DNA from 3 places in the Paenibacillus sp. IHB B 3084 genome. Region 2 is predicted to be linked to each of the others. Evidence: riboswitches for the same ligand, from Rfam matches in the RefSeq annotation. Region 2 holds a riboswitch; each other region holds the start of a gene.
What was found. Region 2 has a riboswitch for cyclic di-GMP ahead of ASL14_RS10015 (transglutaminase family protein). Riboswitches for the same ligand answer to the same signal wherever they lie in the genome.
Positions count from the first base shown of each region.

Region 1 (7,750 bases), 870 kb from region 2:
TTTGCGTCAGAGCTGACGGAGTGACCTTGAGATCGGGGAAGCTGGCGACCACCTGGTCCATAATTGCCGAGGACATCATAATTTGCTTATAGGAGTTCGTTAAGGCTATATTCGTTTGGACGACACTGTAATCGACGAAACCCGCCCGATCCGGCCTTGGCGTCTGGTTGATAATAAGCTTCGCCGTCGCTTCATAAACCTGAGGGGTAAAATATACATTTTTCACGCCCACGACAGCACATACCAACAATACGATACCGCCAATTAACCATATTCTTTTTCGGATCATACGAATGTACTCTTTCAACTGCACAAGACCAGTCCTCCCTGATTGACTTGTTTTCGATGCGATGACGCTTGTACTGATCCTCTGCATAGCATGACCATATAATCTATAGTAAAATGTTGTATAATAGCGCATAGAAGGTCTAGCCAACGAATTTGCACAAGTGCTAAACCATCCGTGGCCTCCCAGGGTATATGAACGATAGCATATGGATAAAACTATAAAACAACGATACGTTATGTATCCTACATAACTAATTTATGATACAAAACGTATCTTGTCAAGCGTAAAATTGCTTTTTTTTACTTTCTCAACCTTGCATTCAGGAGGAAAATCAGATGAATTATGGCACCCGCATCGCTGAATTACGGGAATATAAGGGATTAAAACAAGAGGAACTAGCGCAATCCCTCGGAATTACGCGGGCGGCTCTTTCTCACTATGAAAAAAACCGGCGCAAGCCAGATTTTGAGATACTGACCAAGCTTGCAGACATTTTCGGGGTATCCATTGATTACTTGGTAGGACGCACTAGCCATCCGGTAGCGGTATTGGATTCAGATGTGAGGGAATTTGTGGACCAGTTGGAACTGTCCGATGAAGATATCCTGCAGCGTTTTAATCTGACCATTGACGGACGAACCTTGTCTGAGGAAGAAGCCAAGCGTTTTATCGCGTTTGTCCGCATGGAACGAATGATGGAATAAAGAAGGGTGGGAGCCGGTTCACTCCTGTTTTTAGCAGTGCCGGCAACCGATATTTTACTCGCTCTTATCCTTCCAGCCCTTGGTTCCGTCCGCTTCGCTCTGTAAACATTGCGGCATCGTGATACCGCATTGAAGCAAAATATCCCGGATGTCCAAGTGGACGACAGGTTTGTCTGCTTTCCGTTCGTTGTTTCGTAGAAGAGGGTTGTCCATCCCTGATTCAGTCTCCTTGTTCATTCGGCACTTACCTCACTTTATCATTCTTGGTCACCGGAAAGAGAATCCCCACAAACCATGTATGTATAGTTATGAGCAAAACTATTATATATGAATACATACCTGTAATGTTGTCGTCTTATGGCGAGAAAATTAAAGGATTTTCGGATTTTCTTCTGAAATATACGCCATGATCTGCCAAATCAGAACGATTTTCAGATAAAAAAGAACCTGTCAGGTCCTACTTTCTCCTGATAGGTTCTTTGGCATTCTATTTTCGGTTGCATGTAAGGTATTCTTCGACGCTGGTCCTACTCTGTATCTGTCCTGATTAAGCGACCTCGGCCGCCGGGGACACTTGGGTGCCCCCAGTCGCTCGGACTTTGTAAGCGTAGTGACTCCCGGCTTTCGCCGTGTGATCCGTATACGTGTTTCCCGCTACTTCGGAGGCAATCACCTGATACGCCCCGTCTGTTCCTTCCGCACGCAGCACATCATAGGCTGATACACCTTCTGCCTGAAGCCAATCAATCTTTACCGCGCCTGCCTCCACAGAGGCGGCCTTCACCTCTGTTGGAGCCGAAGCTGCGGCCTGATCTGTACTTTTCAATTCCAGAATGTATTGCACCGACTCGCCAGGTCCCAGTTTTTCTTCAAAATCGAGATTAGGCGAAGCATTAAGTCCTGATAGGGAACGCCGTGCCTGGCTGTAGGTAGACCCGGCTCCGAAGCGCTCACCCGTGTACAAACCTGCCTTCGGCATCGTCACCCGTACGCGGATCGTCTGTGCTGTGGATTCGAAGTTCACCAGATTCACCAGCAATTTGTCCGAGGTGGCGCTACTGCCAGCCAGCGGTTTCAATTTGGAGGTATCCACTGCACGGACATAGACCATCTTATCCTTTGTTTCCTCCGGATTCAGTACCATATAAGTCAATGGTTTCCCGTGTGTGGCATAAGCCAGACTCAAGCGTCTCATGATGTTTACACGGCTGTCCTGCCCTTGTCCGAACGGATAAATTTCCGTATTCGCCGGATTGTGATTTTGCAGGTCAAAGCCGGTTTTAAACAGCGTGTAGTCCTTATAGAAAGCAGCATGCTGGATAAACATATCGGCAAAACCGATTTGCGAACGCATAATCCGGTCGAACGCGGCTGCTTGTGGCTGACTGGCCCCATACTCAGGGTTGTCCCGATGCGTATCGTTCGTACCAAACTCCGTATTCAGCATCTTCTTCTCCAGCCCGTTACTTGAACCGCCGAACGTTTTCAGATTTTGAACAAAGCTGCCTCCGCCCTCTTCGTTATACGATTCGCCATAGGCATGTCCATTGGTCAGGTCAGTGACATCCTCCAGTTGCTTACGTTGTGCCGGGTCCCGCTCCCATCCATCCGGATCGCCGCATTTGAGCGTACCTCCGGTTTGGTTTTTACATGCCTTGGTCGAATACGTCGGCCAGTAGGCCCAGCCCGGCGCTACCGTTTTGAGATGCGGTGCCAATTGCTTACCTTCCGTATTCAGCCACTTGGCCACGGCCAGATTGACCGCTTTCGAGCGGTTAAACAATCCAGGTTCATTATCTACTTCGTAATATTGCAGGTATGAACCATATTTTTTTACATAATCGCGCAATTTCTGCTTGGCCGTCTCCGGCAGGGAGCCGTCTTTTTGCAGCTTGATATCGCCTGTATACAAATACAAAGCTGACGATTGCATATTATACTGCTTCAACGTTTGGTAGTAATCTCCCACGTCTGTGCAGGCCTTGTTTACATTACTGGCACAAGTGACTCTCATGACATTGCCGCTATACGCAATTCCCAGCCATTTGAGAACATATGGTAAATGTTTAACTGCACCCTCATCATAATAAAATTCTTTATTATTAACATTCGTTCCGGTCAGTATATATTTACCGTGTATCGGCTCGGTTGCAGGTAAAGCTAACGTCTCCAAGCTCAAGTCATCCCAAGTCCACCACACATTTTTATCTTCAGCAGAGGAGCAGTATAGGCAGCGCGCTGTCTTTAGCTTGAGTACGTTAACACCGCTTTGCAATTGCTCTTTAGGTATATACATCTCGTAATTGCTTTTGAAATTATATGCACTGCCTGTACCGGCAACCCCGGCAATCTGAATGATACCGGACAACTGATGATTTGAAAATACAACCATTTGAGGAACGGCTTTGCCCGCATCCAAAATCCGTACACGGAATATCATCCCGTTCGGAGGAACCTGATCGAGCTTGTACTGAAGTGACAGCTCAGGATTCGTGGACGCATTTAGACCGGGAGGAATATCATCACTGCTGAGCAATACCGGAGCCGTTGTACTTCCTGCTACGGACATCGCTGACGATGTTCCTTTAGCAGACGACTCAGTAGAGGCCGCAGAAATATTGACATTGTCCTTACCGACTACACCCTTAAATTCTGCTGAAGAGTCATCCCGCTGACCAAGCTTCCATACCGGACTGGCCGCCGCTACTTTATCCGTCTGAAGTTCTTCACTCTTTGGAGGCGTATGAATAAACCAGGCGATCATCGCTATAGCTGCGACCCCCAGTAGCCCGGCCAATACTACTATATACCTTTGGGTCAACCATTTTTTCATCATTGTGCTCCACCCTCTCTCCTCAAAATTTTTGGCGGGGAAAGAGTATATATCAAGGAAGAAACAAAGCGTTGCCGGGAATTACCGCTTTCGCTTCATGCTGACTTTCCCACATCAGACGTGCCATTGCGTCGCCTTTTTCATCATAATATTCAACCTTCAAATCTGCTATTTTTCCTGCTTGCAAGGTAATGCTGCCCTTGCGTTCAGTCCAGCTTTGTTTGAACCAACTATCAATAATCAGCTTGCCGTCTATCCATACACGAATACCATCATCGGATATCGTGGTAAACGTATAGGTCTCACTATATTGCGGCTTGATTTTGCCCGTCCAGCGGACCGAGAATTGACCAGCCTCCACCTTGGGATCAGGCGAGGCGGCGCGCCAGTTATAATCCAGCTTACTATCTGTGCGAACCAAAACAGTGGTGCCGTCCAGATTCATGCTGTTAAAATATTCACCCCGCAGCCCGTTCGCATAGACCATATTCGGAACGGAAGGCGGGGCTGGTTTGCTTACCACTGGCGGAGCCGGAGTCGAGCCGTTTTGCCCCGTGTCCGGTACGGTCGGTGACTCCACCTCAGGTAGTTTCATCGCAGCCAACCCTTTTTTCACGTCATCCCGCGTCAAGCTCTTCGAATTATTCATATAATCCTGAATCTGATCCGTCGTGTTATTTTCGGTCAGCATCTTGCCCCAAGTCATGGAATACACCCATTTGGGCTGAGCCTGCATGACCTCGGGACTCGGCATCTCACCGTGTTCCCCAATGGCAATCGGCTTATTTCGTGCCAGTCCGAGCAGTCCTTCGTAATGGCTTTGCTTAAAATCATTGTTGTAAATGTCTACAGCCAAGATATCCACCTTGTCATCCCCCGGATATTTCGGGGTATATGGGACGGTGTACGAACTAGGTGCATTCGGACTCCATACCCACAGCAGATTGTTCAGTTGATGCGTGTTTACAAAACGGTCATACATGATATTCCATAGCTGATTGAAATTGTTCTTGTTTCCCCACCAGAACCAGTCGCCGTTCATTTCGTGGTAAGGTCTCCATAATACCGGAACACCCGCATCACGAAGCTGCTTTAACGATATAGCGACCTTATCCAGATCGGCAATGAGAAGATTATACTGCGTAGTGCCCGGCGTCACGTATTTATTGAACTCCGCCTGGCTTACTTTCGCCTGCACATTGGCCCAAGTCAGTGGCTTGCCCGGCAACGGTTCATGATAAGTCATCGTAACTATGCCGCCATCTCTACTCCAACGTATAGCGCTATCGACGAGATTTTTACGTTGTGCTGCCTCCGTAGCGGCGGACTGGCTGGAGATGGCTCCCATCTCGTAGCCATGTACACCAGCATACGCCTTACTGATTTTTTGGACCTTGTTGCTTAATTCATCCGGACTTTCCAAATAATCATGTTGACCTGTGACCATTTTTTTCCCCGAGATGCTGATCAAATAGCTGTATAGTTCACGGGCCTCAGCAGAAGCGTCCGAATTAACAGGCTGTAATGTGGCAGCATTCGCCACGGACAGAGATTCACCAAAGCCGACGGGCAACAAAGAAAAAAGCATAACAACGGGGAGTACACTGCGTATCCATCGATTCACAGGGGTAAAATAGGGGCTCACTCTCGCTCTTCCTTTCGGTAGCCAGGCTGCCATCCTTACGGAAGGCCCTTTAGCTTTGCGTACCTGCCTTTCAACAGGGCTGCGTTTATCGTGGAAGGAGTTTGGATTCCTTCTTATCCCTAAGTATCGACTTTTTTTTACCAAAATTTAATAGGTCATGTTCATTGAATTTACAGATTTTCGTGTATTTTCGACAGTTTGGGCTAAATAACTTCATAAATGAGTCTTTTTTCATCTTTACGAAATATTTATGAAATAAACTTGTGACGGGAAATTTCATCCCAATCCATGCAAAAGCGGACAATATCCTCTTCAACCAGCTCAGAACCTGTCTGTACCTCGATTAATTCCACATCAGTCACGGCCAAAATGCTATGCTTTGTCCCTTCAGGAATACGAACCACATCACCAGCCTTCACCTTGTGCAGCTTTTCATTCAAAATAATTTCCGCTTCACCGCTAATGATGGTCCAAATTTCACTCCGTTTGAAATGAAGTTGGTAGCTGATATTTTTGCCTTGCAGCACACGGATTCGCTTAGTCAATACCTCATTGCCCTCTTCATACTTTACATAATCCACTACCCTATAATGTCCCCAACGGCGCTCTTCGTACATTGGTCGCTGATTGTGTGCTTTGAGCACTTCCTTGATGCGCGGACTTTCTGCCTTATTAGTCACAAGGATGCCATCCGGGCTGGCAGCTACGATCAGATCATTCGTTCCAATAATCGCCACGGGAATGTCCAGTTCATTGATGAGGCTCGTATTGACACAATCCTCTGTTACTACACCTCTGCCCACTTGCTGATGGGACATTTCTTCCGTCAAGGTGTTCCAGGTACCCAAGTCCTTCCAGAAGCCATCATACGGAAGAACGACGATATCCTTCTCCTTCTCGACTACCGCGTAGTCAAAGCTGATTTTTTCCAGAGAAGAATATTGCTTTTGCATTTCTTTATAGTTCAGCGGCAATCCTTTGGATGCCAAGATATCAAGCAAATAACCTAATTTGAATGCAAAAACCCCGCAGTTCCATAGAGCATTGCGTTCAATCAGACGCTCCGCCTGCTCCCGGTCGGGTTTCTCTTGAAAATGGCTCACTTCACGGTAGCCTGTGCTACCTTGTGTAGCATCGTTTTTCGGTATAATGTAACCGTATTTCTCAGAAGGATAAGAAGGGACAACCCCAATTAACGCAAGCTTGCCTTCACTCTCCTGAAGGGTATGCTCCAACTGGGCGACGGTAGCAAAGAAAGCATCCTCTACATAGGGGTCTACCGGCAATATAGCAACAATTTCATCGGGCGAAACACCAACGATGGAATATAGATAGGTCGCTGTCAACGCAATGGCGGGAAAGGTATCTCTTCGTTCCGGCTCAACAATGATGCGCGTATCCTGCCCAACCTGACTCTGAATCATTTCGACCTGCGCTCTCCCTGTTGCAATGAACGAGGATTCAGACAAGCCGTTATCCCCCAGTTGTCTCCACACCCGTTGCACCATCGATTCCGAATTCCCCTCCGGACTCTCCAGCACCTTCAAAAATTGTTTGGAACGGGAATCGTTGGACAAAGGCCATAATCTTTTACCGGAACCACCAGACAAAAGTACGAGCTTCATAACTCTCCACTTCCTCTCTAATTTGGGTAGGTGATCGGATGGTACACGGTTGAGTAGCCCGCTACGGGATGGATTTGATCTTACGATCGCTGTTGGACCGGGATTCACTCGATTATATAAAATCGTATAAAGGTTTGAATCCCGGTCCAAAGGCGAACGCTTTGCTTCTACAGATTCAAATCCATCCCTGCGCTACTCAAATATGCATCATGCCGATCATACCGTGTATTGCAAAAGGCACGACCGGACATGATTAGTCCGGTCAGCCTGTAAAGACGCGCGTGCACTCGCGCTTGCCTGCCGTGCTTGCAGGCTTCAAGTAATGTTCAGCCCTGCCACGCCCTTGCTCGGAAGGAGCAGCATAGCGTAATCACATGATAGCCTTGCTCCACAGGAGTAGCATAGCGCATTCACATAGTAGCCTTGCTCCGAAGGAGCGGCTTCACTGAGCCGCTCCTTCGGATACGCCCTTCCTACCTCCCCCCATAAGGTGGGAGGTTAAAAATTGTGACTCCATGCGGTAAAAGCAGCGGAGCGGGCAGAATTGTTCTGAAGAAGCGTCAGCGTTTGCCTTTATCCCCGGATTTTAACCTTTGAATGTTTTATACAATCAAGAAAATCCGGGGGTAACAGCAATCGGAAGAACAATCTGCA
Region 1 is NZ_CP013203.1:1,256,640-1,264,389, forward strand. Features, by position in the region: gene ASL14_RS05895 (YveK family protein) at 1-313, opposite strand, end outside; gene ASL14_RS05900 (helix-turn-helix domain-containing protein) at 625-993, shown strand; gene ASL14_RS05905 (hypothetical protein) at 1,048-1,230, opposite strand; gene ASL14_RS05910 (PD-(D/E)XK nuclease family protein) at 1,541-3,829, opposite strand; gene ASL14_RS05915 (glycosyl hydrolase) at 3,879-5,504, opposite strand; cyclic di-GMP riboswitch class I at 5,485-5,565, opposite strand; gene ASL14_RS05920 (sugar phosphate nucleotidyltransferase) at 5,720-7,096, opposite strand.
Region 1: it holds a riboswitch for cyclic di-GMP, as region 2 does, so the genes downstream of both, ASL14_RS05915 (glycosyl hydrolase) here and ASL14_RS10015 (transglutaminase family protein) in region 2, are expected to answer to the same signal.

Region 2 (7,750 bases):
ATATAATCGTTGGCCCCAGCATGAAATCCCGTATATAAGTCCTCCTGCTGACTACGTGCCGTCAACAGCAACACAGGCAGCTCGGAAATGCTAAAATATTCCCTCACACGCCGAGTTAACTCATAACCCGACATTTGGGGCATCATGACATCGGCTATAATTAAATCCCATTCCCGGTGATCCAACCTATGCAGGGCCTCCTGGGCACTGGTTACAGTGACAAGATCATAAGACTCCGATTCCGAGGCGAGAATGCCCTCTAACACCCTTAAATTAACCGGATCATCATCTACCGCGAGTATGGCCGACCGTGCAGAGCCTGCCGCAACCTGCATCACTGCTTCATTCTGCAAAGCTATAAAATCGGTATCTGCCGCTTCATCCATACGCACCTGCTCGTTATCTCGTAATTCGTCGGGTACAGGTGAGAGGTCAAGTGGTAGCGTGAAAGAAAAGGTTGAGCCTTGCCCAAGTTCAGAGCGTACACTCAGAGATCCCCCATGAAGCTCCACCAATTGCTTGCTGATGCTCAACCCTAGTCCAAGCCCATCCCCAATAACCGTCAAATGAGAATCTCCTTGTTCATATGGATGAAATATTCGCTTTTGCGTCTCCTTATCCATCCCAACGCCAGTGTCACGAACCTCAATACTGGCCATTTCGCCCTGGATGTGTGCGTGAACGGAAATGGTCCCCTCAGCAGTATGTTTAACCGCATTGTGAAGGAGATTGAACAGGATTTGGATTACCCGGTTTTCATCCGCTAATACATTCGGAAAATCAGCAGGGATGTTTACTACCATGTTTAGAGGTTTACCATCTGTCATGAATTGGAGCATATCCAACACACCCGAGGCTACAGCCTGGGGCTTCAAGCTTCCTTTTTCCAGAAAAATATCCTTTTCACGCAGACGTGTAACATCCAGCAAATCATTCAATAATAAGGACATACGGCGACCGACCGTAACGAGCAATTGCATGTTTCTCTTGTTGGGCTCGTCCAGGGCACCATTCTGATTCTCCAGCACGGTCTGTGCTATATTGATCATCCCATGCAGAGGATTTCGCAGCTCATGAGAGGTGTTGGCCAAAAATTCATTTTTTACCTGATCAGCGCGCTGCAGTCTCTCCGTCAGCCTTCTCAGCTCGGCGTTCGTATTAAAAAACCGTTTGAACCAATAGGACGCAAACGCCACAAAGGCCAGCACAATATCCCAAGGGTAATAAGGGAGGTCATTCGTTTTGAACACACCCCACAGTATGCTGGACGCGATGCTAAGGGATGCCAGCAACAGAAAAACAGCCTCTCTTTGCCCTTTGAATGTTCTAAGAAAAGCAACCGTGGGAACCGTAGCACATAGGGTAATGCCTGAGAATGCGATAAGAGCCAACAAAAATGCATAAAGGTTGGATGTAGATGCAAATAAAACCATGACCGCAAAACAACAGTGGGCTATAAAAACAATCTGAATGATGCGGGATCGAGCCAACAGAGACTGCGCCAGCTTCAGTACACACATGCCTATCCCAATATAGGAAAGTATGGTTATCTTTATCGAAAGACTCAAACTGATAGGGAACCAGTCTATTAAAAGCTTGTCATCGTCAGTCAGGATGGATATTACCGTGCAGACTACAATTCCCGCGAAATACAGAAGCGCCTTCTTTTGTGGATTCATAAAAAATATAACGACTACATATAACCCGTGAAGCAGTAAAATAATACATACCATGATTTGCATCAAGATCGCGAAGTTGGTTCGGCTATTCACAGCCTCTGCGCTTCCGAAAATGATAGGCTTCACAATCCCTCCACTGGAAGGAAAATCAAAATTGGATACTTGGATGACAATCTCCATGGCCTGCCTGTTCGTATCAAACATAGCAGAGAACGGAACGGTCGATCCTGTATGCTGTTCGACCTTGTTAGAGACCTGGCCGCTATGACTAACTAAACGGCCGTTGACAAATATGTTGGATGCCGTACTAATCCTCCCGATCCGAAGACCGTATAAAGTGTCCTCCGACCTGCCACTCAAATAAGCAGCCGATAGGTTCCAACCCCATATGCCTTATGATCCACAGGAGATACCGACTCACTCCATATTCCCGGTACCTGAATGGTCTGACGCTGCTTCTTCATAGATAAGGACTTCAGTTCAGCAGGGGAAGATAATGTTCCCGGATAAAACTCCCACTCACCATTTAATGGTATGGTCTTCATCTCCTGCAAATTCAGGCCCCTCAGATCCAGAATTCCCGCCTTGGCCCGTGGATAATCCTGATTGTGGTAATAATCAAACCACAGCATACGCAGGCCGATAATTACGATCAGGAATGACAGCGTAATTAAAAAAAATCTTCGCTTACTCATCCACTTGTCATCCGGTACCATACATCAACGTATCTCTGCCGGGCTCTCATTCGAACCAGCAGCATTGGATGGTGATTCAACACATAATTTACTGTGGCGTGCGGCTTACCCATCAACGCTTGAGCCTCAATTCTCATGCTTCCACAACCTTATCTGTAGCGTTTTCTTCTTTAATGAATCAACCGATCAGCATACGGATACCTGTCAGGACAATACCAATCAGGAAGCCTGTAACCGCGCCGTTAATACGTATCCACTGCAAGTCCTGCCCCAGCTTGTCCTCCATCAGAGCAATCAGGGAATCGTTATCCATTTTATCTACATTTTCGCGTACCAGATTACCAATCCGACTGTGGTTGGCTTCCACCAGTCCCGTAATACCTTCCACAATTCGCGAATTGATCTTGTCCAGCAGCTCGGTATTCCCTCTCAAATCAGCCAGCATCCGATCCAGTAGCGGCAAAATATAGGTCGTCACATAGCTGCCGTCTTCCATATAGTCCAATAAACGTACGCGCAGCTCTTCCATCTTATGAAGCACCGACGCATCGCCTTCCCAGGTACCCACGAGGTTGTTTTTCCAGCTGTTCAATCCTTCCTGAACCGTATCTTTCGCCGCCAGACGGGTCAGCTGTGTTTTCAGACCGTCCAGCACGGCCTGACGGCGCGGATGTTCTTCCCTTTGCAGCTCTGCAACCTGATCCAGCAGAAAATGGCGAATCATTTCACCCATGCGCTCTTCGTTCAGATAGCCAAGGAACGCGTTGAGGGCAAATTGCATCAGCCCGCTCACCTGCAAACCGCTGATAGCCTGCATCCCCAAGGTACCCAGCGTGTAGCCCGTTTCCGGCTTCAAAAGCCAGGATTCGGCCTGCTCCAGCGTGTAATCCAGCGCGCGGCGGTCATAGCCCTTCTCACTGGTTTGACGGGCAAGCGCCTCCAGTAGTGGTCCGGCGTCAAAGTCTGTTGCCTGCCGCTTGATTTCCGCCGCGATCACCGGGGCCAGTTCTGCAAGCGGAAGCGACCGGACCAGCCGTTTGGCGAGAACATCTATGGATGCGGCCGCTTCCGGCGTGCGCAAGCCCTTTTCCACACCGCCCAGCATCAGATCAGCCAGCCGAATATCGGAAATTTTAGATGCGATACTGTCTTTGCCCAGCAAGTTATTTTCCACCGTACTCACCAGTGCATTCGTGAGCTTGTCCCTGTTTTTGGAGAGAAGTGCCGTATGCGGAATCGGAATGCCCAACGGATGACGGAACAATGCGGTGACGGCGAACCAGTCCGCCAATCCTCCGACAAGTCCGGCCTCAAAAGCACCTGCTAACAAACGAACCCAGCCATATTGCTGAAAAGGCAACGTAGCTGCAAAGCCCGCTCCCAGAACAACCAGCGACCAAGCCGCTGCGGTTTTCGTATTTTTTGGTTTTCCCATCCTATAATCCTCCAAACTGACTGTCGAGTAAGTAAAGCCCTATATCTGTATTACCCATCATATCATTGCCCGTATGAATTCCAAAGCTAAAGGCACTCTATTTCATTTATCATATTATTGAATATATTTACAGTACACTAATCAGCATAAAAAGAGTTCATATATCCCCCTTGTGCGTCTACATATTTGTGAACAAAATCACAACATTGGACCCAATCTAATTTTCTCCATGATAAGCCTAATGAACTATTTCGCTAGAACAAAGACCCATTTTTTTCAAAACGAAAGGATATGCGTGTTGGAAGGTGGAATGGGCATAGAATACCTTTAGCATCCTTTACTGGATTTTATTCCAGAAATGAATTGAACCCATGGAATCTTCGAATTTTTTCAACATAATTTAACTTTTTCGTTTGGAGGAATGAGTTAAAAAAATAGAGGGAACAAGGCTGTTTTCACCATAATAGTACACCTGAATTCGAATGGGAAATAATTTAAAATATAATTTGCTACATGCATATATGTGATGTGATAAAATAAAACCGTATAAATAGGAAATCATGTGTAAACCACCATTTTATTTGTTAAACAAACAGCGATTAGCTCGATAAATTTGATCTTTTGTAAAGGAATTGGATATGACAACAGACCAAAAAAACAACGTGAATGGGACCTTTTGGAGCAGCGATCCAGTCGTCATTGCACGTACTCCCTCCGCTTTTGCTAAGCGATCCCTTTTTTATATACAGGAAATAGGTTATTTCAAAAAAACATCTGCTTATGCCATGGAACGGAAGGAACTCACCTCGTTTCTGCTCGTTTTTACGATATCAGGACAAGGGGAATTGCTATACCGGGAGAAAAAATACATATTGAAGCCTCATGATATGTTTTTCGTTAATTGTGAGGAATACGTACAATACAGCACCGCTGGTCATGAAGCATGGGAGTTTATCAGTGTAAATGTGTACGGTAATCTGATCGACAATTTCTATGATCAATTTGCCAAGCACAACAAGCCTGTAATATCACTCAACGATCCATGCACCATATTGGACAAGCTGCGTTCCCTGCTATGCGTACAATCTGATAGAACTCTTACTGCAGAGCTGTTTACATCCAGACTCATCGGTGAGTTGCTGACAAATATTTTGCAGCACCCCTACGATCATCCGTATGTAAACCCGGATACGATCACCGAGGTACGCAAGGTTCAGCAATATTTGGATTGCTCCTACAGTGAACGAATTACGCTGGATTCGCTGGCAGACATGTTTGAGTTAAACAAATTCAATCTCGCTAAAAACTTCAAGAAACAGATCGGATTTTCTCCTATCGATTATCTCATTAATGTCCGCATCACAGCGGCTCAAGGCTGGCTTAAAACCAGTGACGAATCCATTGTGGATATCGCAAGGTTTGTAGGTATTCCTAACACCAGCCATTTTATCAACCTATTCAAGGAACATATAGGAGAAACACCGCATTCCTTCCGCAAAAAATGGGGGAATCGAACTAAACTATAAACTCATCTATCGCGACTTTGTCGAAAAACAGAGAAAAATCTGAGATTGTGCTTGCCTGATCGGAAGCCCAACTGATAGAATGATAGATATAGACTGTTCAGGATAAATGGCAAACCTGTCGAAAGGCGGGGACGCAAAGCTACAGGGCCTTCTTTTTAAGATGGCAGCCAGCTACCGGTTGGAGAGGCTTTTTGTCGTTTCTTTTTTTCCTGAAAAACTTTATACGATAATAGCAAACCTGTCGAAAGGCAGGGACGCAAAGCTATAGGGCCTTCTTTTTAAGATGGCAGCCTGGCCGCCGAAAGGAAGTTTTTCTATGAGGAAAAGGTCGTCTTTTTTACTAATTTTAGTATTTTTATTATCCATCCCCCTACATACGACAGCATTTGCTGCCGAAAGTCAGGTATGGCTGAATCAAAACAACGTAAACCACGGTATTGTTAATATACGTTATCCTGTCAAGTCCAATGTCAAAACCAAGATCGTAATTACCAAGGATGCGGAGAAATACTCTTATTATCTGAATTCGAGCAAACCTGAGGAAGCATTCGCTCTTCAAATGGGCAATGGCAATTATAACATTCGTTTATTGGAACAGCTAACTGGCAATCAGTATAAAGTGATAGGTGAAGAAACGGTCCAGTTAAATTTGAATGACAGTAAAACCATATACCTCAATTCTATTCAAAATATTGACTGGAACGATACGAATCAGGCGATTCGGAAAGCCAAGGAATTAACCAAGGGTGCAACGACAGATGATGAAAAGGTGAAACGTATTTACGAGTATGTCATTAGTCATATTAAATACGATTCCAACCAGCCCTTTTCCTTATCACCCGACTATCTTCCACAAATTGATCGTACACTAGTTTCGCAAAAAGATATTTGCTATGGATACGCTTCACTGTTCGCCGCCATGCTTCGAAGTGTGGATGTTCCAACGAAGTTGGTTATGGGCGAATCCTCCTATGTGAATACTTACCACGCCTGGAATGAAGTCAATATCAACAATCAATGGGTTATCATCGACACTACAGTAGATGCCGCTCTAAAAAGCGGAAAACAGAAGTTTGCAATGGTCAAAGAACCCTCCAAATACACAAAAACAAAGCAGTATTAATTTTTTTTTTTTAGAAAGCCCTGATCACTGCGATCAGGGCTTTTTTCTATTCTTGTTGAGAAATTGTTGAGATACGGAAGGTATTGTATACCTAGTCAGTCATTTAAAACCTATCGTGTTGAATATACTAATTCCGGGACAAGAACAAATATCCATCGTCAACATCAAACCCGTGTCTGGGCCCCCAATAAGTAAACAAGGAAAAGCTAACGGCAAAAACAAGATGACTGGGCCATTAAAGTGAAGGCTGTGGATGATGTAAACCCGGTATTAGATAGCATTGTGCCTGAATCTACACCTGCATCCTTTCTCAGACTACACTAAATGGGAAAGGGAGGATTTTTAAAATCAGTATGTGATACACCTTACATAAGTTAGGGAGGTTTTTTAGATTGCGTAAGCTATCATACTTGTTCATCGCCTTGGGAATACTCATTATTTTGTTTCCTAAAGCCAATGAATGGAGCGAAGATCGGAAGCAGAGCGAGCTTTTGAAAGAGGCAGACGTACTGAACCCTAGCATTATCGACGGCTATAAGCGCTTGTCCAGCAAGCTTGGAGATAACACGGGCATCGAAACCACACGAGGTCCTTCGGTACCCGCAAATGAACCAGACCCTAAGCAACTCCCCATTGCCACCATTAGGATTAATCGTATTGATTTGAAGCTTCCTGTGCTGGAGGGTGCAACTCAGGATAATATGAAGCACGCATCTGTACATATGTCGGAAACGGCAGCTCTGGGTCAGACAGGAAACGCCGCCATAGCAGCCCACCGTGCGCGTACAGCAGGACGTTTATTTAATCGGCTGAACGAGGTAAAGATTGGAGATAAAATCATTATTAATACCAAGGGTGAACAATATAGTTATACAGTCTATAAAATTTCGATTGTCGATCCTACAGACGTCTCCGTTCTAAAAAGCTTTGAAAGTCAAAAGCTGCTCACATTAATTACATGTGACCCTCTTGTAAATCCGACACATCGCCTCATTGTTCAGGCCCGACAAAGCACCTAAAGCTGGATCTGTTCGCCATATCCGAACACCCTTGCTGCTCAGATTTACTTAATTTGCAGCGTTAGGGGTTATCTCTATTTCATTGGACAGACTCTTAGTCCGTTGAATATATTACTTCCGGGAAAGAAGGAGGGATGCTATAAACGCCCCGACATGAATACAATATACAGTAATCTTTATACAGTAATCTTTAGACAAGGAGACTTAAATAGAGTATGAGAAAAAAATGGAATGTAACGATTATTGCATTATTACTCATTTTACAAAGCTTTT
Region 2 is NZ_CP013203.1:2,130,130-2,137,879, forward strand. Features, by position in the region: gene ASL14_RS10000 (hybrid sensor histidine kinase/response regulator) at 1-1,859, opposite strand, end outside; gene ASL14_RS27995 (hypothetical protein) at 2,036-2,374, opposite strand; gene ASL14_RS27350 (hypothetical protein) at 2,371-2,511, opposite strand; gene ASL14_RS10005 (DUF445 domain-containing protein) at 2,553-3,809, opposite strand; gene ASL14_RS10010 (AraC family transcriptional regulator) at 4,448-5,335, shown strand; cyclic di-GMP riboswitch class I at 5,434-5,514, shown strand; cyclic di-GMP riboswitch class I at 5,557-5,638, shown strand; gene ASL14_RS10015 (transglutaminase family protein) at 5,652-6,458, shown strand; gene ASL14_RS10020 (class D sortase) at 6,851-7,477, shown strand; gene ASL14_RS10025 (collagen binding domain-containing protein) at 7,693-7,750, shown strand, end outside.

Region 3 (7,750 bases), on a different replicon from region 2:
CCAAGGAATATCCGTTCAAGCTGTACGATTTGACGCTGCTTCAACGCGAGGCGAATGCCAAGTATAGTTATTCAGCCAAAAAAACACTGGATGTAGCACAAGCGCTTTATGAGCGGCATAAGGTCATTTCCTATCCGCGTACTAATTCCAACTATGTAACGGAGCAAAATATAGACGGTATGCACAAGGCGCTTCGTATGCTGGGCACAGGTCCTTATGCTGATCTGGTACAGCAAGCGAACCCCAATTTGGTCCATAAACAGAATAAAGCTGTCTGCAATCCATCCCGTGTTGAGGATCACCATGCTATATTGCCGACGCTGAAAAGACCGGGAACACTCAGCAAAGAGGAACAAAATGTATATGACCTGATAATCCGCAGGTTTTTGTCACATTTCTTCCCGCCTGCCGAATATAAAATGCATACCGTGATGACTCAGGTGGACAAGCATCTGTTCAAAACAAACATTAAGGAACTTCTGTCCTTGGGCTGGAAGGTAGTTCTGAGCAAGGCAGATCAGGATAAAGGAAAAAAGAGCAAAGCACCGAAGAAAGAGGAAGAAGAGGAAACGGACGAATGGACGGACAAGAAGTTTGAGATTGATGCAGGTCGTCCGGTGGATTGCACTCGTGCCGAGATGAAAGAGAAGGCCACGCAGCCGCCTAAAAGCTACACAGAGGGCACGTTGCTTAAAGCCATGGAGAGCGCAGGAAAGCAGATGGAGAACGAGGAGCTGCGCGAGGTCATGAAGGATGCGGGACTGGGTACGCCGGCGACACGTGCTGCTACGATTGAACGCTTGAAGAAGGTTGGCTACATTGAAATGAAGGGTAAAAAGATCCTCATTACGGATAAGGGGAAAATGGCTATTGATCTGATTCGTCATGCGGGGGTTGACCTGCTTGCCTCGCCGGAAATGACAGGCCAATGGGAACGCCGTTTGCATCAAATTTCCAAGGGGGAAGCTGCCCAGGAAAAGTTTATGGATAACGTTAAAAAGTTTACCTTATCCATCATTGACAAGGTGAGGCAGCAACCACCGGCTCCAGCGAACGCTTTTGGCGAGGAAGCAAGAGGCAAACGCTCGGGTAGTAAGGGAGCCACCCGTAGTGGAGGCGCAAGCGGAAGCATCACCACCCAAGGGTCTGCACGCGCTCCGTCACGGCGTACCAACAACTCGGGCGGAGCATCGTCACTGGAGCAAGTGCCATCGGGCGCAGGAGGGCGTACTGCGGCTGCATCGGGTTCAGCTGGGAGTAGCTCAAGCGCGAGGGCAGCACGAGCTTCGTCCGCCGAGCCGTCGGGCACTTCGCCGGGCCAAAGGCAGACTTTAGGCAGCTGCCCGCGGTCGAATTGCGGCGGGAGCATTATCGAAGGCCGCAAAGGATATGGATGCAGCCACTACAAGCAGGGCTGTGGCTTTGTCGTCTGGAAGGAATATGCTGGCAAGCAGATTACGGAAACGATGCTCAAGTCTCTGTTGACGAAGGGACAGACACAGCTGCTATCTTTTAAGCGTAAAGATGGTTCGACCGTCAAAGCAAGAATTGTTCTGAATGAACCAGGTACAGGGCAACTTAGCGTTCGTGAGGAAAACTGATACAGGTACAGAGTATGATTTTCGACAGATTGAAAAAGAAGGCCTTTTCTAGCTGCCATCAGATGATTTCTGAATTCATCAGGAGTCATCTTTTTTTATGTCCCGTACACCAAAATTCCCCATAAGAGATGCTTTTATAACATTTTATTAAACATTTGTAAGCTTCCAACCGATAAAACAAATAAGGGTTATGCAAAAGCATTTTTTTAAGGTAGTTTATAAAGCAGACTCTATGCATAGCGTTCAAAAAACTTTCCATAGCGGACTGTGCAAATCAGGAAGAAAAGTTGATGTGCTTTAAAACGTGAAGGCAATCGTTTCACATGAAAACTTTTTTACGGGAGATGATGGAAGGATCGTGGAAGAGAAAACGGTAAATGTGGCAGATTCACTGCAATTACGTAAGCTGGGCAACTCGGATTTAAAGCTGTCACCGCTGGGGCTTGGGTGTTGGCAGTTCAGCAATGGAAAAGGGATAGTCGGGAAATTCTGGCCAGTGCTGCGGCGGGAGGATATACGGCAAATCGTTCAGACCAGTTTAGAAGGTGGAGTTAATTGGTTTGATACCGCCGAAGCATACGGTGGCGGACAGTCTGAGCAGCTACTGGCCGGCACGCTGAATGAGATCGGAGGACCGCTCGCGGAACAGGCGAATATCGCTACGAAATGGTGGCCGGCCTTTCGGACCGCAGGCAGTATCACAGCAACGATTGATGAACGTATTCGCCATTTGGATCAACGGACGATTCATCTCTACCAGGTGCATTCGCCTTACTCCTTTGCTTCGGTTGGCGCCGTGATGAATGCGATGGCTAAACTGGTTGGGCAAGGAAAGATTAAATATGTGGGCGTAAGCAACTTTTCCGCGCAACAAATACGTGAAGCCGATCGTGTGCTGCGTGAGCACGGCCTTCGCCTAGTTTCGAATCAAGTGAAATACAGCCTACTCGACCGGAGAATCGAACAGAACGGAATTCTGGACACGGCTAAAGAGCTTGGCGTGGCGATCATCGCATATTCTCCGCTAATGCAGGGGATCTTAAGTGGAAAATTCCATAATAATCCTTCTCTGGTCAAGTCGATCAAGGGTCCGCGCAAGTGGACGACGGCATTCCGGGATTCGGGGCTGCGGAGATCGAAGCCACTAATTGAAACATTGGAACAGCTGGCTCAACAATATAACGTGACGCCAACGCAGATTGCCCTGAATTGGCTGATTAACGCTCACGGAGAGAACGTATTTGCGATACCTGGGGCTTCAAAAGTACATCATGCTGTGGAAAATGTGAAGGCGATGCAGTTTACCTTGACAGCCGGTGAGATTGAGATGGTCAGCCACGTTTCCAACCAAGTGCTGAGATCAAAGTGATCATGGCTCAAATAGTGGAATATTCCGTTGGAAAATGAACTTCGCCGGTATGCTGTCTAACACCTCCATGACTAGGACGATATTGTCCATGTGCGCTCCTTAACTCTTGGTTGACATTAATGCTTCGTTCGCAGGCGGAAGAATGGCATGCTTCTTCCTTGATAAAGGTTAGGCGCGACATTTCTTGCAAGGACATTCTTTTCTTCGGGGTGCTACGCTTTGTGACTAGACCTTGGATATATCCTCCGCAGTAAGCTTACTTGTTCTTAATCAGTTGTGGAGGGGGTTCCCTCTTGTTTTCCTGGTTTGATTTTGGCTTTCTCCTAAAAATGTTGGAAAAAGCACGTTTTACTCTTCCGAAGTTGCACTCCAACTGTCCTTCACTCCCCGTGTACACTCACGTCGCTATTTTCGGCGAAACATCGAATGCGAGAGAAGCTTTGGAACGTCATTTTTTAGGTGGATCACAAATCCATCATTTTTTAAAAAAAAGCTAAGCCGCTAAAGTTGTGCAGATTGTTATTTCTGAATCTTGGGGGATGAGAGAAATTAAGTAAAATGAACTGGAGTTGTCGGATGACAGGAATTTAGTGGCTTGCTGAAGTATTTTAATCAGCAGCTAACAACGTATTGTAAAACTATATAAAGGTAAATGTTTTGAGAACTCAAGGTCAGCTCCTACCGAATGTAGAAGGAAGAAGCATAAGAGCATGCTCAAAAGATCTAAAAAATATACGAATGTATTTCCCGTTAATCGTAAACACCTCGAAAGTGGTGGACACAAAGCCATGGGTCTAAAGCTGGATTAAACAGCCATGATTGCCAGGTTGCCGAAGGAAACCGGGCAAAGTCTGCTGTCTGTTCCTGTGCTTTTTATATGGGAACAGGCTTCTTTTATTTGTAGCGGAAATGATTTGGGCATACGGAGTAGAACGCATGAAATGATTAACAACAGGAGGGGATTTTATGCAAACAAGTGTAATAAGTGTCAAGGAGTATCCGTTAAGTTCCTATCAGAAAGATATATGGTTCGAACAGTGCATGTACCCTGGAAAACCTATTTACAATATCGGTGGGTATGTTGAGGTTAAAGGAAACCTGAATACGGCTATCATTAGGCAGTCCATGCAGTTATTAATCAGGCAAAATGATTCCCTCAGTGCCCGTTTATTGATAAAAAGGGAGAGCCTTATTTAACATTTTTGCCGGAAACTGACTATGAAGTTCCGTTTCATGATTTTTCGGTAAAGGAAAATCCAAACTCTTTTTGCATCAACTGGATGAAAAAAGAGTTTTTAAAGCCTTTTCAACCAGAGGACCTCTATTTTCAATTTGTTTTGTTGAAAGGTGCCCCGAACACATACTTCATTTTACTTAAAGTTCATCATTTGGTGATCGATGGATGGGGATTTGCTCTCTTAATCAGTCAATTGTTTGACAATTACAATAAATTGGTGCAAGGAATTGGCGAAATGAACAGAACGGTCTATTCCTATGCTGATTTTATTTCTGATAATCAGAATTATCTGAATTCTCCGGCCTTTTTAAAAGACAGGGCGTTCTGGCAGAACAAATATCTGACCATTCCCGAGCCTCTGTTGAGCAGAGGCATGGATACCGATGATGGTGACGGCGATTCCGTTTGGAGTGATCGGCGAACCTTAACTATAAACAAGGCGTTATACAATCAAATGATTGAATTTTGCAAAGAGGAAGGATGCTCGTCGTTCCACTATTTTTTAGGCATACTGTTCCTGTATTTCAGCAAGATTTGCAATCGGAACGAAATGGTGATCGGCGTCCCGGTTTTTAATCGGAGCAAAGCTAAATATAAGCAGACTATGGGACATTTCGCCAACGTGCTGCCGCTGCGGATCAGTCCCGAGAAAGATATAAGCTTCAAAGAACTGATTAAGAGCATCAAACGTGAGCTTATGCAATGCTATCGTCATCAGAAAATGTCTTTCGGTGAAATTTACCGGGCGGTTTACGAGAATAGCAATGAGAAAGGCAAACTGTTTGATATATCGCTTTCTTTCGAAGAACAGGAAACGAGAGAAGCATTGATCGGCGCAGCATGCCGGATTGTAAGTATGCCGCATCATCATGAAAGAAATGCACTCAATCTCCTGATATGGGGACAAGAAGGTGAAGCGGATGTAGCCGTTAATTTTGACTATCAGATACAGGCTTTTGAAAGATTCATCCCCATTGAGAACGTTATCTCCCACTTTGAATATTTATTTGCTCAAGTCATGGAGCAAAGTGAAACTCTTATTTCGCAAATCGAAATCGTGCCAGAGGAAGAAAGGAGTACGCTAGTTCGCGGCTTTAACCATACGGAGGTGGAATATCCGAAGGATCAAACGATCCACGGGTTGTTTGAGGAACGAGCGGAGCAAAGAGCGGATCACCTGGCTTTGGTCTGGGGAGAGCAAACGCTGACCTACCGGGAGCTGAACGAGCAGGCGAATCGGCTGGCCATTGTCTTGAGAGAGCGTGGAGTGAAGCCGAACGATATCATCGCCATCATGGCGGAGCGTTCCATGGAAATGGTCATAGGCATCCTGGGAACACTCAAAGCGGGCGGCGCCTACCTGCCAATAGATCCGAATTATCCGGAGGAACGGATTCACTACATGCTGGAGGACAGCGGCGCGTCCATTGTACTGACGCAAAAGCATCTCCGGGACAAGCTCACCTATCACGGGGCAATCATGGACTTGGATGACGAAAGCCTGAAGTATATAGAGCTAGACCGTGCCAATCCGGAGCCTGTTAACACTCCGGAGGATTTGGCTTATATTATCTATACCTCGGGATCTACGGGGAAACCCAAAGGGGTCATGGTAGAACACCGGGGAATCATCAACCTCCAGCATTTCTTCCAGGAAAAATGGGGCGTGGATGGATCGGACCGGATGCTGCAATTTGCCAGCAGCTCGTTTGATGCCTCGGTTTGGGAAATGTTCACGATTTTGCTGGGAGGTGGAACGCTGTATCTGGTTTCGCGGGATATTATTAATAATCTGAATGAATTTGCACGCTTCATGAACGAAAACCAAATTACGATTGCGCTGCTGCCGCCTACCTATCTGGCGGGGATTGAGCCGGACAGGCTGCCGACGCTGAAAAAACTGGTGACGGGCGGATCAGCGATTACCAAAGAGCTAGTAATGCGGTGGAAGGACAGCGTGGAGTATATGAACGCCTATGGTCCGAGCGAATCGAGCGTAATTGCAACCGCGTGGACGTACCGGGAAGAGGATATGGGGTATCCATCGGTACCAATTGGTAAACCTATTGCCAATACTCGAATTTACATTATGGATACACATCAAAAGCTGCTGCCGCTGGGAGCAGCCGGGGAAATGTGCATTGCGGGAGACGGATTGGCTAGGGGGTATCTGCACCGGCCGGAGCTGACGGCGGAGAAGTTTGTGGCGAATCCTTACGAAGCTGGAGAGAAGCTGTACCGAACAGGCGATCTGGTGCGTTGGCTGCCGGACGGGAATATCGAATTTTTGGGAAGAATTGACGATCAGGTGAAAATTCGCGGCTTCCGCATTGAGCTGGGTGAAATCGAAGCGCAGCTAATGAAGCATCCGCTTGTCCGGGAAGTGGCGGTGATCGCGAGGGAAGACAAGCAAGGCGAGAAGTATCTGGCGGCGTATTTTACAGCAGAGGGCGAACCGGGAGCGGAAGAGCTGCGGGAACAGCTTATGCAGGAGTTGCCTGATTATATGGTGCCGTCCAGCTTTATGCAGCTGGACGACATGCCGATGACTCCGAGCGGAAAAGTTGACCGAAAGGCATTGCCCGAGCCCGATCTGAGCGTGAATGCAACGGAGGAATACGCGGCACCGAGAGACAAAATAGAGGAGATATTGGCTGAAATATGGGAAAAAGTCCTGAAAGTCGAACGGGTAGGCATTAAGGATCACTTTCTGAATCTGGGGGGAGATTCTATTAAAGCCATCCAGATTGTGTCCAAGCTTCACGATTATAAGCTAAAGCTGCAACTAAAGGATCTTTTTGACCATCCTGTGATTGAACAATTGAGTGCCTATGTACAATCTGTCGAACATACTGCTTTTCAAGGAATGGTAACAGGGGAAATTATGCTCACGCCCATCCAAAGCTGGTTTTTTGAGCAGCCTTTTGCAGCAAAACATCACTTCAACCAGTCTGTTCTGTTACATAGGAAACAGGGCTTTGACGAAAAGGTGTTAAGAAAAGTGTTCGATGGCTTGGTGGAACACCATGATGCTTTGCGTATTGTAGTGCGTGAGAAGGCGGGACAGGTGGTTCTGTTCAACCGGGGCACGGAAGGCGAACTATATTCGCTGGAGGTAAAGGATCTTACAAATGATGATATATATGATAGCTCCGTAAAGGAAGAAGCCGCCCAGCTTCAGTCCCGCATGGATTTAGAATGTGGACCTCTGATTCAAGCGGACTTGTTCAAAACGAAAGACGGTGACTATCTGTGCGTAAGTATTCACCACCTGGTGGTTGACGGGATTTCTTGGCGGATTCTTTTTGAGGATATTTCTACAGGATACCGACAGGCGGAGAAGGGGGAAGAAGTCACATTCAGAGGGAAAACGGACTCTTTTCTGGTATGGTCTGAACAACTTTATACGTATGCCGGCAGCGGGGAGCTTCTGCAAGAAATCACGTATTGGTCCGAGCTGGAGCAGAATGAAATCAAGCCAATTCCCAAGGATCATTCCGTTCATAGCAGAAAATATATGGATAGCGATCATATCGAAATCGT
Region 3 is NZ_CP013206.1:30,485-38,234, reverse strand. Features, by position in the region: gene ASL14_RS26505 (type IA DNA topoisomerase) at 1-1,601, shown strand, start outside; gene ASL14_RS26500 (aldo/keto reductase) at 1,960-2,970, shown strand; cyclic di-GMP riboswitch class I at 3,716-3,805, shown strand; partial or broken gene ASL14_RS28925 (condensation domain-containing protein) at 3,937-5,231, shown strand; gene ASL14_RS28685 (non-ribosomal peptide synthetase) at 5,226-7,750, shown strand, end outside.
Region 3: it holds a riboswitch for cyclic di-GMP, as region 2 does, so the genes downstream of both, ASL14_RS28925 (condensation domain-containing protein) here and ASL14_RS10015 (transglutaminase family protein) in region 2, are expected to answer to the same signal.